3 regions of the Streptomyces sp. NPDC047072 genome follow, and region 1 is predicted to be linked to each of the others. Evidence: riboswitches for the same ligand, from Rfam matches in the RefSeq annotation. Region 1 holds a riboswitch; each other region holds the start of a gene.

Region 1 (4,854 bases):
GTGGTCACGCGGGCTCCCTCGGATCGCGGCGATGTCGGGCTCCGGTGTTCCTGTCCACCTTGCCGGGAAAGCGAACTCGAACGCTTTCCGGAGCGATTCATTCCTGGTGTGTCGAAATTGTGATGGGTATGGAACTCACCTTGCATCACCGCAGGTTGACAGCGTTCCGCCAGGAGATCCACGATGTCTGGACACTGTTGCGCATGTGACCAATGAGCCCAGTGTTTTCAGAGACCACACATCTTCATTCCGATGGGATACGTATGTCCATAGCGAGACGTGTCACCATGCAGCGCCTTTTGGGGACGGGCGCCGCGACGCTCGCCCTCTGCGCCGCGTCCGCCTCCATGGCCTGGGCGACCGACTGCCCCGGCGGCAAGGGCTGGCAGGACGGCGGCAGCTACAAGCCCGGCACGGGTGCCGGCACCAAGCCGTCGAAGCCCGAGTCCGACCGCTGCGAGTTCTCGCTGGACGGCAAGAACTTCTACGCCTCCGTCAAGGTCGACGACCAGAACCTCAAGCCGACCGACGACGGCAAGGTCCACGTCACGGTGCGTACCGCGGGCGACGCGACCACCTGCACGGCCTCCCTCGCCTCCTACCTCGCGCACGGCCCGACGTTCGCGACCTCCGGCGAGCAGGTCTTCCACGACTTCGACACGGTGACCGTCAAGCACGGCAAGACGGACACGCTCGACATCTCGATCCCCGACGTGGGCTGCTACGCGCAGGTCGACCTGTACCACGGCGCCGTGAAGTACGACGGCAAGCTGGACGCGAAGGACGGCTTCGAGCACGGCGAGCTGCCCAAGGGCCCGGACCGCCCGGTCATCAAGGACAAGCTGATCGCGGCCTGGAACGGCGGCACGAAGGACTGCACGACCACGCCGTCCGCCCCGCCGTCGACCCCGCCCGCGTCGGAGTCGACGCCCCCGGCGTCGGAGTCCACCCCGCCGGCCTCGGAGTCGACGCCGCCGGCGTCCGAGTCCACGCCCCCGGCCTCGGAGACTCCCTCCACGTCCACCCCGACCCCCTCCGCCTCGGAGTCCACGACGGCTCCGGCCGCGACCCCGAACGGCGGCGGCGACAACCTCGCGGAGACGGGCGCCAGCAGCAACACCCCGCTGATCGCGGGCGGCGCGGCGGTCCTCCTCCTCGGTGGCGTGGGCATCGTCTTCGCCTCCCGCCGCCGCAAGGCCGCACGCTCCTGACGCACGCGCACGCGTGAGAAGTCGGTGAAGGATCACCGACGTGGGGCCACCCGCCGTTCATGGCGCGGGTGGCCCCTTGCGCGTTGCGCCTGGCCGACGGTCCCGGGCGGCGCGAATCTGGCCCAACCCCCGGCCAACATCCGGAAGTCGCTCACCTCGCGGACAGGTGACGGCCACGCGAAGGGCGGTGCCGGTGAGGGACGTCTCCACCCGAAAGAGCCGCGTCCCCGGTGGCGCCGGGATGCCCCAGACGAAGAGGTCGAGGCCCAGGAACCATTACCCCGCGATCACACTCGTCATCAGCCTCAACTTGGGATGTGAGTAAAGATCGCGTCACTGTCTGTACCGGCCTCTGTCATGACGCTGACCGGTTCGTCGTGCCACCCCACGATGATCGGTGTGATCAACACCGCTGACCTTGCTGGATCCGCTCCGGCAAGTGCCGCTCCGGGAACGGGCGGTGCTGTCTTCTTCATCGTTGTGGGAGTCGGCCTGCTGTGCGGAGGGGCCGTCATCGCCACCGACTACAAGAAGGCGGCGTCGCGCTTTTACGCGAGGGCAATGAGCACGCAACAGAAGAAACCGCCCCGCATCTACGGCGGCCCTACCGCAGGGGTGTTGCTCCTCAAGACGATCGGGCTCCTGCAGATCCTCGCGGGCAGCGGCGCGGTTGCCGTCGGCATCTACTTCCTCAGCCGGTAGCCCGTCACCTCCTGACGGCGCGCGTGCCCACTCCTGGACCGGCTGATCAACACCAGCCACCAGGCCATCATGAACGGCCCAGGCTACCGGCCCAACAAGCGGCAGCGGGTGCTCGCTAGTTGATATTGATGTCGAACGTGGACGTGCTGCCGTCTGCCATGGCCAAGGTGACCGGCCCGAAAGTAATCATCACCATGGCGTTGCCTCCGGAACCCCGGTAAAAGCCGGTCGCCTCCGTGACCCTCACGGCCAACGCCGTGAACGTCGCCGCCACTTGCTCGTCAGCATCGATCTGCGGCTCTGCCAGAGCCTGATGCCCATGGGCCTCGGCCCAGTCCCGAACCCTCCGGGCGTCGTGGCTCAGTTCAGGCAGGATGCTCTTGTTCGCCCATGCCCACACCCACGAGCCCGACGAGGGACTGAAACTGCCGAGCACCTGAGCAGGCGCCGTCGCTGTCTTGTCGGGGAAGGTCCAGGTGACAAGGCCAGTTGTCTGATCCAGTCCCCAGCGATCCGCCGATCCCAGCCCCCAGGACATGTGAGCACGGGCGAGCTGATCAATCATGTCCTCCCCCTGCAGCAACAAACTCATGCTGCGAACTTAACCGGACGGGCGGTCCCCCTCAGCTGACCAGCTGGGAACTAGGTGATCATCCGCCAGCCTGTGCGACACAGGACCGTAAGCGGTGCGCGTGCAGGGAGTCAGAGCAGCAGCACCTGCGACCGGGGATGATTGGTGACTTTGTCCCGGGCTCCAGGGCATGCGACCAGGTTCGTTCCGGGCGGGGGTGGGACAAATGCGCCAATCTCTCGATGCCTGGCCCGCTCAACCTCGAAGGCCCGCCCCGAGCCCCCTCCGAACCCCCTCCAGACCGATGTGATCTTCCATACCTACGCAGATCCCCAGCTATGCACACCCCCACCTCCCCACCTACTGTGAGCACGCCGTGGTGTTCGGGAATCCGGTGGAAGTCCGGAGCGGCCCTCGCCACTGAGATCGGGGAGTTCCCGTTCCGTGTCCCCTCGCCGGGGGACAGCCACTGACCGTCGTGCGGCGGTTGGGAAGGCAGGAGCGGTAGGCGTACGTACCCGTAAGCCAGGAGACCGGCCGCGGCACGTCAGGAACTGATCCACGAGGTGCTGGAGCTGACCGTATGACCGAGCCTGCCATGGCCCAGAACAGCTTTCGTTGGCGGCGTGAGGACACCATCAAGACTGCCCTCCTCATGGCCGTGATCGCCGTCCTCCACGTCGTCGCGTTCGGGATTCTCTTTCTGCTCGTCGTGCCTGCGCACTACGAGATCGGGACCAAAGCCTTCGGCGTCGGGCTCGGTGTGACCGCCTACACCCTCGGTATGCGGCATGCCTTCGACGCCGATCACATCGCCGCTATCGACAACACCACCCGGAAGCTGATGGCCGACGGCAAGCGGCCCGTGTCCGTGGGGTTCTGGTTTGCGCTGGGGCACTCCAGTGTCGTCGTGCTGCTGGCGCTGCTCATCGCCGGCGGTACTCAGTTGGCCGGGCGCGTGATGAACGAGGGGTCCGGTACCCACCAGGTGCTCGGTTTTCTCGGTACGACGATCTCCGGGACCTTTCTCTATCTCATCGCCGCCCTCAACCTCGTTGCCCTGGTGGGCATCCTGAAGGTGTTCCGGGCGATGCGGGCGGGATCGTACGACGAGAAGGAGCTTGAATCCCATCTGGATTCGCGGGGGTTCATGAACCGGATCCTCGGGCGGCTCACCAAGTCCATCACCCGGCCGGGGCAGATGTACCCCCTCGGGTTTCTCTTCGGGCTCGGGTTCGACACCGCCACCGAGGTCACCCTCATGGTGATGGCCGGGTCGGGTGCGGCCGCCGGGCTGCCCTGGTACGCGATCCTCTGCCTGCCGCTCCTCTTCGCCGCCGGGATGAGCCTGTTCGACACGCTCGACGGCACGTTCATGAACTTCGCCTACCAGTGGGCCTTCTCCAACCCCGTGCGCAAGGTGTTCTACAACCTCGCCATCACCGGGCTGTCCATCGCCGTCGCGTTCTTCATCGGCACGATCGAACTCGTCGGCGTCCTCCACGACAAGCTCGCCCTCACCGACGCCCTCACCACCTGGATCGCCGACATCAGCCTCGACAACGTCGGCTACGTCATCGTCGGTCTGTTCGTGGTGGTGTGGGCGGCGGCGATCGCCTACTGGCGGCTGGCGAAGGTGGAACAGCGCTGGAGCGTCAGCAGTTCTTGATCGACCAGATCGGGCCCCAGTTGTAGGAGTTGCTGCTGCCGCCCGGGCCCACCGGCGTGACCGTCTGGCCGTTCTGACCGTAGAAGTACGCCGTCACCCCACCCGTCTGGTTGTTGCGGTACGAGCCCGTGCCCACCCAGTTGGAGAGGGTGTAGGTGTCGCAGTAGTAGAAGGAGTAGACGACGTAGTCGCCCTGCGTCGCGTCCCAGACGGCGGCGCACAGGTTGCCGCTCGCGCAGGTGATGGACTCGCGGGCGGCGATGTGCGTGATGCCGGCGGGCTTCGGCCAGGCGGTGGGCGGCTCCGCGGCGGCCCCCGCGGGCAGTTCGGCGGCGGACGGCGCGGCCGGCATGGTCAGTACCTGGCCGAGGTCCCGGTCGGCCGGGGCCGCGCCCGCCGGGCCGGCGGTGCAGAGTGCCGCCAGCGACAGCGCCAGAGCTCCGAGACCGGCGAGCAGCGTACGTCGTGAGTCGCGCATGTGTGTCAAACCCCCTGTGGGAACGAGCCGTTCGTCGCCCCAGGCTCGCCGCGTCCCGCTCGCCACCGCCACACCCTGAAGCCCTGCCTTAAACGGACGCCGACGCTTCGAGCAGGGTGAGCCCCACGGGCGTGACCGTGTGCAGCATGTGCCGGCCCCGGCGCACGCTCACCAGCAGCCCCGCCCGGCGCAGTACGGCCGTGTGCTGGCTCACCGCGGCGGA
Region 2 (4,854 bases), on a different contig from region 1:
CACATGGGTGCCGGGGAGCGGGGAGCCGAGGAGGACGGCGAAGGCGAGGCGGAGGAGGAGAACGGTGAGGGCGAGTTTCGCGAAGGCGGCGTAGGAGCGGGACCAGGGGGTGGGGGCGCGGCAGGTCGCCACGACGTAGGCGGTGACCACGACCAGGAGGGCGAGGAGGAGGGGGTTGGTGGTGCGGGTGGCGGCGGTGGCGAGGGCGAGAGACCAGAGCCACCAGGCGCCGGGGTGCAGGGGCAGCTGATGCTCAGACATGACGGCGCCGTCGGGCCTGCCACACCGCCGCCGCGCCCAGGACCGCCACCGCCGCCGCGCCTGCGAACAGGCCCACCGAAGGGCCCCCGTCCGACTGCTTCTTCTCCGCCGTCACCTGCTCCCCGCACCCCGCCCTCGGGTAGCCCGCGATCGCGCACAGCAGCGCGTTCGTGTTGTAGCGCAGGGGTTTGGCCACCGCCGCCAGGGCCTCCGCCGTCGTCGCGTCCTCCGGGACCACCGCGCACTCCGTACGGGCGGCCGGTGGTTTCTCGCCCGCCGGGGCGTCCGCCGCCGTGCCGAAGTCGAGGACCAGGGCGACTCGTTTACGGCCGTCCGGCGCCTCCGCGCTCCCGCAGATCTTCGTGAACGACGTCTCGCCGCGCGGTTTCGTCGCGTCCGACGAGTCCTCGCTCACCGTGAACCGGAAGCCCTGGACGTCTCCGTCGGAGGGGATCGCGGTGGAGGGGCCCTGCGTGGCGTACGTCCATGTCGTGGCCGTACGGTCCCAGAAGGACCAGTAGCGGTAGCCGGCGGCCTGGGCGGGGGCCGCGCAGACGGCACCGACGAGCAGCGCCAGCAGCAGAGTTGCGGTCGTACGGCGGACCGTCACTGCTGCTTGCCCTTGTTGCGGCCGGTGAAGAGGAACCCGACGCCGATGCCCGCGACCAGGCCGACGCCGATCATCCACCAGACATTGACGCCGTCCTCGTTCTTCTTCTCCGCCTTCTCCGCCTGAGGCTTCGCCGCTTCCCGGGGTGCCGGTCCCGTCGCGTTCAGCCGCTTCACCAGATCCGTACCGCCGAAGTCCCGCGGATCCGCGCCACCCGCCTGCGCCGCGAGGATCAGCTGGGCGTACGCCGCCGGGCCGCTCTGCGCGGCCCACTTCGCGGAGTTCTTCTCCAGCCAGGCCAGCGGCTTCCGGGCCGCCTCGGTGCCGCCCTGCACAGCGAGGGCGACGACCGCGTCGGCCGTGTTGCCGTAGTCGGGCTGGTTCTCGGAGCCGGGGAGGACGGAGGTGAGGTGGCCGTTCTTCGCGACGGCTTCGGCGAGGTACGCGGCGCCATTGGCAGCGGCCCCCTCTGGAGTGGCCGCGTCCGTGCAGGTGACCGTAGCCCCGTCGCCCGCCTTCGCCGTCGCCATGCCGAGGCCCGCCGCGCCGACGACCGCCGCGGCCGTCGCGTCCGCGTTGGCCGTCAACTTCCCCTTCTTGTCCGGCTGGTAGGCGAAGGCGCCCCCGTCCGCACACGGCAGGGAGAGCGCGAGCAGGGCGTCGTAGGGCGACTTGCCGTCCTTGAGGACCTTCCCGGCGCCGTCGCCCAGCGCACCGATCACCACGGACGTCGAGTTGGCGTCGCTCGCCCCGCCGGGCAGGTATCCCCAGCCGCCGTCCTTGTTCTGCACGGACTTCAGCCAGGCCACCGCCTTTCCGGTCGCGGACGCGTGGCCGCCGAGCGCGGAGAGGGCCTGTACGGCGGCCGCCGTGCTGTTGGTGTCGACCATGACCTTGGCGTCGCAGGCCTTGGCCGGATCCGCGCGGTACGCCGCGAAGGCGCCGTTCGCGCACTGCTGGCCCACGAGCCAGTCGGTCGCGGAGGCGGCGGGCCGCACACCCGCCCGGTGCTGGGCGATCAGCGCGAGGGACTGGCGCCAGACGCCGTCGTACGTGGGGTCCGTGCTGCCGTAGAGCCCGGCGGGGACGAAGGGGGACGGCGACGGGGCGGCGAGCGCGGGCGCGGCCGTGCCGATCACGACGGTGGCGGCCAGGACCGCGGCGCTGCGGCGGACGTTCATGATCGGCGGATGCCCTCTCCCTGAAGAAGCCGGGCAGCACGGGAGGACCCCGGGCGGCTCGGCTCCGTATCCCTCGACGGTGCCGCACACCGGCCGGGTGCCGATGCGCGTGAGCCGGTCACGATCCGTGCGGGGCAATCCGGCTCGTCGCTCCAGAGCGGCTCACGGTTGCGGGTCAGCGCCGGATTTGCACCGGCTTTCCCCCGTACGGGTGTGATGACGACCCGGTCACTCTACTCGCCCGTAGGGAGTCGGCTGAGAGGCAGCTGTGAGGGGTCGGCGGGGCAGCGCGGGGACCAGCGCCTCGGCCGCCTGGCACAGGACCAGGGCGAGGTCGTCGGCGGGGTGGCCGTCGGTGTGGGCGAGGACACGGTCGTAGAGGGTGTGCGGGGCGTCCTCGGGGAGGAGCGGGAAGGCCGTGCCGTCGGCGGAGCGGGCCTAGGTGAGGTCGTCGGTGTAGAGGAGCGGCCGGTCGCCCGGCTGGAGGCCCACCCGGACCGAGCCCGAGGGGCGTGGTCGGAGTGAACGGTTCGAGGAACTCGACGTGCCGGCCGGCTCGCAGCGGCGCGGGATGACCGCAGTTGACCAGGCGGACCTCGCCGGGGGTGAACTCGGCGAGCACCGCGGTGACGAAGTCCTCCGGGCCCAGCTCGGGGGCGAGCCGGCCGTCCAGGGCGGCGGTCTTGGGCAAGTCGGGGGCGGTGAAGGCGAGTTCGCGGAAGCCGGTCAGGGTCGCCGCGGTCAGCCGCAGCGCCTCCAGGCCGTGCCCGCGGACATCGCTGACCAGCAGTGGCGGGCCGTACGGGGTGATCGCGACGTCGTACAGGCCGCCGCCGACCGCCGACTCACGGGCCGCGCAGTGGTAGCGCGTACAGACGTGCGTGCCGGCCAACTCCCGGGAGATCGGCCGCAGAAGCGCCTCCTGGCTCACCCGCACCACCTCGCGAACCTCGGCGAGCCCCGCCCAGCGCCGCCCAGCGTGAGCGCGAGCGGCTGCTGCGGGAGCGGCTCGGGGACCGGGACTACGAGCAGGCGTACGCCGAGGGGTTGGCGATGTCGTACGACGAGGGGCTGGACTACGCGCTGAATCCCGGGAGTTGAAGGTCTTCAGGCGGTCAGACCGCCACGTACGTCACCGGTTCGCTCCCCGCGACCGCCTCCGCGCGGCCCAGTTTCACCAGCCGCCGCAGATGTGCCTCGGCCTCGGAGACCGCGATGTTCCGTGATCCGTAGGGGATTTGGTCCCAGGGCCGGTTCCACTCCATGCGCACGGCGAGCTGCCAGGCGGTGAGGGGCTCGGCGAGCAACGCCCGCAGGCCGGTGAGGCGTTCCTCGTGGTGGTCGAGCAACTCCCGTACCCGGGCGGCCGCGTCGGTGAAGGCGTGCTGGTGTGCCGGGAGGATCTCGGCGGGGGCGAGGCGGCCGACGCGCTCCAACGAGTCGAGGTAGTCGCCGAGCGGGTCGGTGACGGTGGCGTCGTCCGGATCCTCGTACAGGCCGATGTGCGGGGTGATCTCGGGGAGCAGGTGGTCGCCGGAGAACAGGCGCCCGTGGCCCGGGAGTTGGGCGGGGTGCTCCTCCTCCAGGTGCAGGCAGACATGGCCGGGGGTGTGGCCCGGCGTCCAGATCGCGCGGAGCCGGCGGCCGGGGAGGTCGAGGAGTTCACCGGGGACGATCTCGTGGTCCGGCAGGGCGGGGGAGAGGCCGGGCAGGGTGCTGCGGCGGGCGTTGCGGAGCGGGGCGATGTGGTCCTCGGGGGCGCCCGCGGCCTCCAACTTGGCTGCCATGTAGGTGAACCAGCGCTCCGGGCGGGTCTCGCGGGAGCGGCGCACGATCGCGGTGTCCGCCGCGTGCATCGCGATCCAGGCACCGGAGGCGTCGCGGACCTTGCCCGACAGGCCGTGGTGGTCGGGGTGGTGGTGGGTGACGACCACGCCGTGGATCTCGCCGACGGACGTGGAGCAGGCCGTCAGACCCTCGACGAGCAGGTCCCAGGAGGCCGGGTCGTCCCAGCCCGTGTCGATCAGCACCGGTCCGCGATCCGTCTCCACGACGTACACGAGCGTGTGGCCGAGGGGGTTGTCGGGAATGGGCACCTGGATCGAGCGGACGCCCCCGCCGTGTGCGTGCACCTGCGCCATGAGCTCCCCCATCGCCGTGTTCCGGCCGTCTCCGGCCAGAGTCACTATAACTAGAACGCGTTTCGATGGGAGCCCGAGGTTATCAACAGCGGTGCTGTACGGCCCGTGGACTCCTCTGTGCAGAACTGGTATCAGTGGCCGTATCTGATGGAGTGTCAGAGAGTCGGGAGTCGCCATGGCCGAGCTCACGGAACACGGACAGCTGTTCATCGGCGGGGAGTTGACCGACCCCCTGGGCGAGGACGTCATCGAGGTGATCTCGCCGCACAGCCAGGAGATCATCGGCAGGGTGCCGCACGCCTCGCGCGCGGACGTGGACGCGGCCGTCGCCGCCGCCCGCACCGCCTTCGACGAAGGGCCCTGGCCGCGGATGACCCTCGACGAGCGCATCGAGGTCGTCACCCGCGTCAAGGACGCGATCGCGGTCCGGCACGAGGAGATCGCCCGCGTCATCTCCTCCGAGAACGGCTCGCCGTACTCCTGGAGCGTCCTCGCCCAGGCCCTCGGCGCGATGATGGTCTGGGACTCGGCGATCACGGTCGCCCGGAACTTCACGTACGAGGAGACCCGCGACGGAGTCCTCGGCCGCATCCTCGTCCGCCGTGAACCCGTGGGGGTCGTGGCGGCCGTAGTCCCTTGGAACGTCCCGCAGTTCGTGGCC
Region 3 (4,854 bases), on a different contig from region 1:
CCGCTCGCGCAGCCACTCCAGCGCGCGGACCGTCCCCCGGGTCCCCGGGATGACGACGAGGTCGGCGTCGGCCAGCTCCTCCGCCCGGTCCACGAACCGCACCACGACACCGGGTTCGGCGGCGAGGGCGTCGGTATCGGTGAAGTTCGACATGAGCGGAACCGCGCACACGGCCACCCGCAGCACGTCCTCGCCCACCGGGGCGGAGGCTCGGGTGTTCCGGACCCCCATTCCGTCCTCCTCGTCGATCCCGAGCCCGTGCCGGAAGGGCAGCACGCCGTACGTGGACCGCCCGGTGAGCCCGTGGAGCATGTCCAGCCCGGGTTCCAGGAGACTGACATCCCCCCGGAACTTGTTGACGAGGAACCCGGCGACAAGCGCTTGGTCCTCGGGGCTGAGCAGCGCGACGGTCCCGAAGAACGAGGCGAAGACACCGCCCCGGTCGATGTCCCCGACGACCAGCACGGGCAGCCCGGCGTTCCGGGCGATCCCCATGTTCACGATGTCGGTCCGCCGCAGGTTGATCTCCGCCGGACTCCCCGCCCCCTCACAGATCACCGCGTCATACGTGCCCCGCAGTTCGGCGAGACAGTCGAGCACGGTCCCGAGCAACTTCTGCTGCCGGCCCCCGTGATACCCACGAGCGCTCAACTCCCCGACCGGCTTCCCGAGCAGCACGACCTGACTGCTCTGTTCCCCACCGGGCTTGAGCAGCACGGGATTCATCAGCGCGGTCGGCTCGACCCGGCAGGCCTGCGCCTGCATGGCCTGCGCCCGCCCGATCTCCGCACCCTCCTTGGTGACAAAGGAGTTGAGGGACATGTTCTGCGCCTTGAACGGCGCGACCTTGACCCCCTGCCGCACCAGCCACCGGCAGATCCCGGCCGTGACGACACTCTTGCCGGCGTCCGAGGTGGTCCCGGCGACGAGAAGCCCCCCGCTCATGCCGTACGTCCCTTCCGGATCAGCCGCGCGGCGACCGCACCGGCACCGAGCGCGAGCAGACCGACGCGCCGCGACAGCCGTACGGCACGCTCGATGTCGTACGAGGCCACGGCGCGCCCCTCCCGATTCAGCACGGGCCGGTGCTCGACCCGCCCCGCGTAGGACAACGTCCCCCCGAGCCGCACCCCGAGCGCCCCCGCGAAGGACGCCTCCACAGGCCCGGCGTTGGGGCTCGGATGCTTGCCGGCATCCTCCCGCCACGCCCGCACGGCACCCCGCGGATCACCCCCGGCCACCGTCGCGAGTACGGCGGTCAGCCGCGCCCCCGGCCACCCGGCGAGGTCGTCGAGCCGGGCGGAGGCCCACCCGAACCGCCGGTACCGGGCCGACCTGTGGCCCACCATGGCGTCCAGCGTGTTGACGGCCCGGAACCCGAGCAGCCCCGGCACCCCGCCGACCGCACCCCACACGAGCGCCCCCACGACGGCGTCGGAGGTGTTCTCGGCGACGGACTCGACGACGGCCCGGGCGATCCCGTCGGCGTCGAGCGCCTGCGGATCCCGCCCGCACAGATGCGGCAGCCGCTCCCGCGCGGCCTCCACATCCCCTTCGTCCAGAGCGCGCCCGATGCTCCGGGCCTCGCGCGCGAGGGACGTGCCCCCGACAACGGCCCAGGTGGCGGCGGCGGTCAGCGCGACGGAAGCGGTACGGGACGGTCGTACGACACGCTGGGCCAGCGCACCGAGGGCGACGGCACCCCCGACACACACGGCGGTGTGCACCGCGCCCCGCCCCCGGTGATCCCGCCACAGCGCCCGCTCCACGGCCCCGGCGGCCCGCCCGAACGCGGCGACCGGATGCCCCCGACGCGGATCGCCGAGCAGCAGGTCCCCCAGAAGTCCGGCGGCGGCGCCGTACGCGAAGACGCGATCAGGGCAGGCGGGCATCGCGTTATGTCCTCACTCAGGGTGTCCACGCCCTGGTTCGACGAGACCGACGACGAGAGTTCCTGGCTCCCGGGGCTACCTACCCCGGTCACAGTGGCGGGACCGCGCCGGACTCACACCGGCTTCCTCTCCTGCCGTCGTACATGGCCCCGGCAGTCCACCACGGTGTTGGAAGGGCAGTCAACTTGCTGTTGACCTGCGATGGAGGAGTGTGCAGAACCCCACACGGGGACTGTTCCCGGGGCCACGAAAAAAGGGGTGCGGGACGGTGATCCGTCCCGCACCCCGTGGTGCGCGTGTGGCCGTCAGGCCACGATCAGCGAAATCCCGTACGCCACCGCCGCCGCGCACGCGGCGAAGCAGGCGTAGGCGCCGGTGACCGCGAGGGGCGCGGAGCCGCCCTCGGTCTGGGCGCGCTCCTGGCGGGACAGGCCCATGATGCCGAGGGTGAACAGGGCCACCAGGCCCACGGTGACCACGAGGCTGACGCCGAAGACGGAGCCGAGGGCTTCCCAGTCGATCTTCATGGTGTTGGTTCCTTGGGGCTCAGACGGCGGCCGGCGGGGTGGCCGGGTCCGTGGCGGTGGCGGACGTGGCGACCGGGGAGGCGATCGTGGCCGTGAGGCTCTCGCTCACCGTTCCGGCCGGCGGCGGCGTCACCGCGGCGATCGCCGTGGTCACCACACCGGGCGGCTCCTCGGTCTCGTTGACGTTGGACGCGTCCACGACCTCGCGGCGCGAGATCTTCCAGATCGCCGCGCTGGACGCGATCAGGAAGACCGCCACCACCGCGGTGCCCCAGTCGCCGAGGTCGCACACGGACTCGGCCAGCGCGCCCACCAGGGCCGCCGCCGGGAGCGTCAGCCCCCAGGCCACGAACATCCGGGTGGCCGTGGACCAGCGGACCACGCCGCCCTTGCGGCCCAGGCCCGCGCCCATCACCGAACCGGAGACGGAGTGGGTGGTGGAGAGGGAGAAGCCGAGGTGCGAGGAGGCCAGGATGACCGTGGCCGCGCTGGTCTGGGCGGCGAAGCCCTGCTGCGGCTGGAGGTCGGTCAGGCCCTTGCCCATCGTGCGGATGATGCGCCAGCCGCCGAGGTAGGTGCCGAGCGCGATGGCCAGACCCGCGGAGAGGATGACCCAGGTGGGCGGGTCGGAGTCGGGGGCGACGGCGCCGCCGGCGACCAGGGCGAGGGTGATGATGCCCATCGTCTTCTGGGCGTCGTTGGTGCCGTGGGCGAGGGAGACCAGGCCGGCGGAGGCGATCTGGCCCGCGCGGAAGCCCTTCGCGGCGGCCCTGCCGTCGGCCTTCTTGCCGAGCGAGTAGGACAGGCGGGTCGCCAGCATGGCGGCGACGCCCGCCACGATCGGGGCCGCGATGGCCGGGATCAGGACCTTGGTGACCAGCACGTCACCGTGGACCGCGCCCATGCCCGCCGAGGCGATGGTGGCGCCGATCAGACCGCCCATCAGGGCGTGCGACGAGCTGGAGGGCAGGCCCACCAGCCAGGTCAGCAGATTCCAGAGGATCGCGCCGACCAGGGCGGCGAAGATGACCTCGGGACGGATGCCGGTCTCGTCGACGAGACCCTTGGAGATCGTGTTGGCGACCTCCACCGAGAGGAAGGCGCCCACCAGGTTGAGCACGGCGGACATGGCCACCGCGACCTTGGGCTTGAGTGCGCCGGTCGAGATGGTGGTGGCCATCGCGTTGGCGGTGTCGTGGAAACCGTTCGTGAAATCGAACGCGAGTGCAGTTACCACCACAATCGCGAGGATCAGCGAGAAGTTTTCCATTTACCCAGGCATTCTTTTGAAGTCATTGGTCGGACGACCGTAAGTAACCTGGGTAAACGGAAGATGAACTGGGGCGGTCCGCACGGTGTCCAGAAGAGGCTATGTTCCCCTCGCGAACCGCTTCAGCTGACTCGCCGACCCGTTGAAGAGGTTCTGGTCGCCCGGCAGGCTGCCGCTGTTGTCGTACTGCCAGATCGTCCAGTACGACCATCCCGCGGGCAGCGCTCCCGCGTCCGCCGCGTTGTAGCGGGCCACCCACAGGGCGTGGTTGGCCGCGAAGGCACCGCTGCCGCCGGTGCAGGTGTTCCACCAGTGGGCGGTGGTGTAGATCACCGGGCGGCGGCCGGTGAGCCGCTTCACCTCGTCGCTGAAGGACTTGATCCAGCCGACCATCCTCGCCTTGGACATGCCGTAGCACTTGTGCTTCTTGTCGTACGGGTTGTACTCGATGTCGAGCGCCGGCGGCAGCGTCCAGCCGTCCGCGCTCCAGGCGCCGCCGTTGCGGACGAAGTACGCCGCCTGGCTCCTGCCGGACGACTTGTCGGGCAGCGCGAAGTGGTACGCCCCGCGGATGATGCCGGCGTCGCGCGCGCCGTTGTACTGCTGGGTGAAGTGCGGGTTGCGGTAGTTGGTCGACTCGGTCGCCTTGATGTAGACGAACCGCGCGCCCTTCGTCCTGGCCTTCTGCCAGTCGACGTTCTTCTGGTGCGAAGAGACGTCGTGCCCCTTGGGCAGGCTCGCCGCGCTCGCCGGAGTCTCGGCGAGTGCGATGCCGCCCACGGTCAGCGTGGCCACGGACGCGGCCAGGGCGCGGGTGCGGTGACGGAACGGTTTGCGATCACGGGCCATGTGTCCCCCCGGAATGGCGTCGTGCACAACGAGGCCCCGAGATTACTGGAAGATCATCGAATTGCGGTCGATCTCCGGCCAAGCCACCCGAGAGGGTGACGTATCCGTCTATGTGCCCTGCCGGAGGGTTGACTTCCGCCCTAAAGTGCCCCGCTCGACGGCGACTTGGCGGCCCGGCTGGCAGGATCGGCGCATGGACGGGCAGCAGCGGGAACCGCGGGAACCGCGGGGCGGACGGGGTGTCGGGGGCGGCGCACAGGATGCGTTCGAGTCGTGGGGGAGGAGCGCGCGTCCCGAGGAGGCCGAGGCCTGGGAG

What was found. A riboswitch is a leader RNA that binds a small molecule or an ion and turns the genes downstream of it on or off. The one in region 1 is predicted to bind cobalamin.
Region 2: it holds a riboswitch for cobalamin, as region 1 does, so the genes downstream of both, ABZ896_RS01135 (prenyltransferase/squalene oxidase repeat-containing protein) here and ABZ896_RS26415 (HoxN/HupN/NixA family nickel/cobalt transporter) in region 1, are expected to answer to the same signal.
Region 3: it holds a riboswitch for cobalamin, as region 1 does, so the genes downstream of both, ABZ896_RS32625 (cobalamin biosynthesis protein) here and ABZ896_RS26415 (HoxN/HupN/NixA family nickel/cobalt transporter) in region 1, are expected to answer to the same signal.

Annotation. Positions count from the first base shown of each region.
Region 1 is NZ_JBEYVC010000067.1:27,898-32,751, forward strand. It holds gene ABZ896_RS26395 (glycoside hydrolase family 13 protein) at 1-8, opposite strand, end outside; gene ABZ896_RS26400 (LAETG motif-containing sortase-dependent surface protein) at 264-1,211, shown strand; gene ABZ896_RS26405 (hypothetical protein) at 1,569-1,913, shown strand; gene ABZ896_RS26410 (DUF6882 domain-containing protein) at 2,029-2,505, opposite strand; cobalamin riboswitch at 2,845-3,041, shown strand; gene ABZ896_RS26415 (HoxN/HupN/NixA family nickel/cobalt transporter) at 3,068-4,153, shown strand; gene ABZ896_RS26420 (hypothetical protein) at 4,140-4,631, opposite strand; gene ABZ896_RS26425 (helix-turn-helix domain-containing protein) at 4,720-4,854, opposite strand, start outside.
Region 2 is NZ_JBEYVC010000002.1:39,859-44,712, reverse strand. It holds gene ABZ896_RS01145 (CbiQ family ECF transporter T component) at 1-261, opposite strand, end outside; gene ABZ896_RS01140 (SCO2322 family protein) at 254-871, opposite strand; gene ABZ896_RS01135 (prenyltransferase/squalene oxidase repeat-containing protein) at 868-2,052, opposite strand; cobalamin riboswitch at 2,168-2,295, opposite strand; gene ABZ896_RS01130 (hypothetical protein) at 2,269-2,577, shown strand; partial or broken gene ABZ896_RS01125 (SpoIIE family protein phosphatase) at 2,600-2,983, opposite strand; gene ABZ896_RS01120 (MBL fold metallo-hydrolase) at 3,168-4,193, opposite strand; gene ABZ896_RS01115 (aldehyde dehydrogenase) at 4,369-4,854, shown strand, end outside.
Region 3 is NZ_JBEYVC010000098.1:7,659-12,512, forward strand. It holds gene ABZ896_RS32620 (cobyric acid synthase) at 1-945, opposite strand, end outside; gene ABZ896_RS32625 (cobalamin biosynthesis protein) at 942-1,892, opposite strand; cobalamin riboswitch at 1,929-2,061, opposite strand; gene ABZ896_RS32630 (hypothetical protein) at 2,198-2,419, opposite strand; gene ABZ896_RS32635 (inorganic phosphate transporter) at 2,439-3,689, opposite strand; gene ABZ896_RS32640 (lysozyme) at 3,789-4,538, opposite strand; gene ABZ896_RS32645 (class II aldolase/adducin family protein) at 4,732-4,854, shown strand, end outside.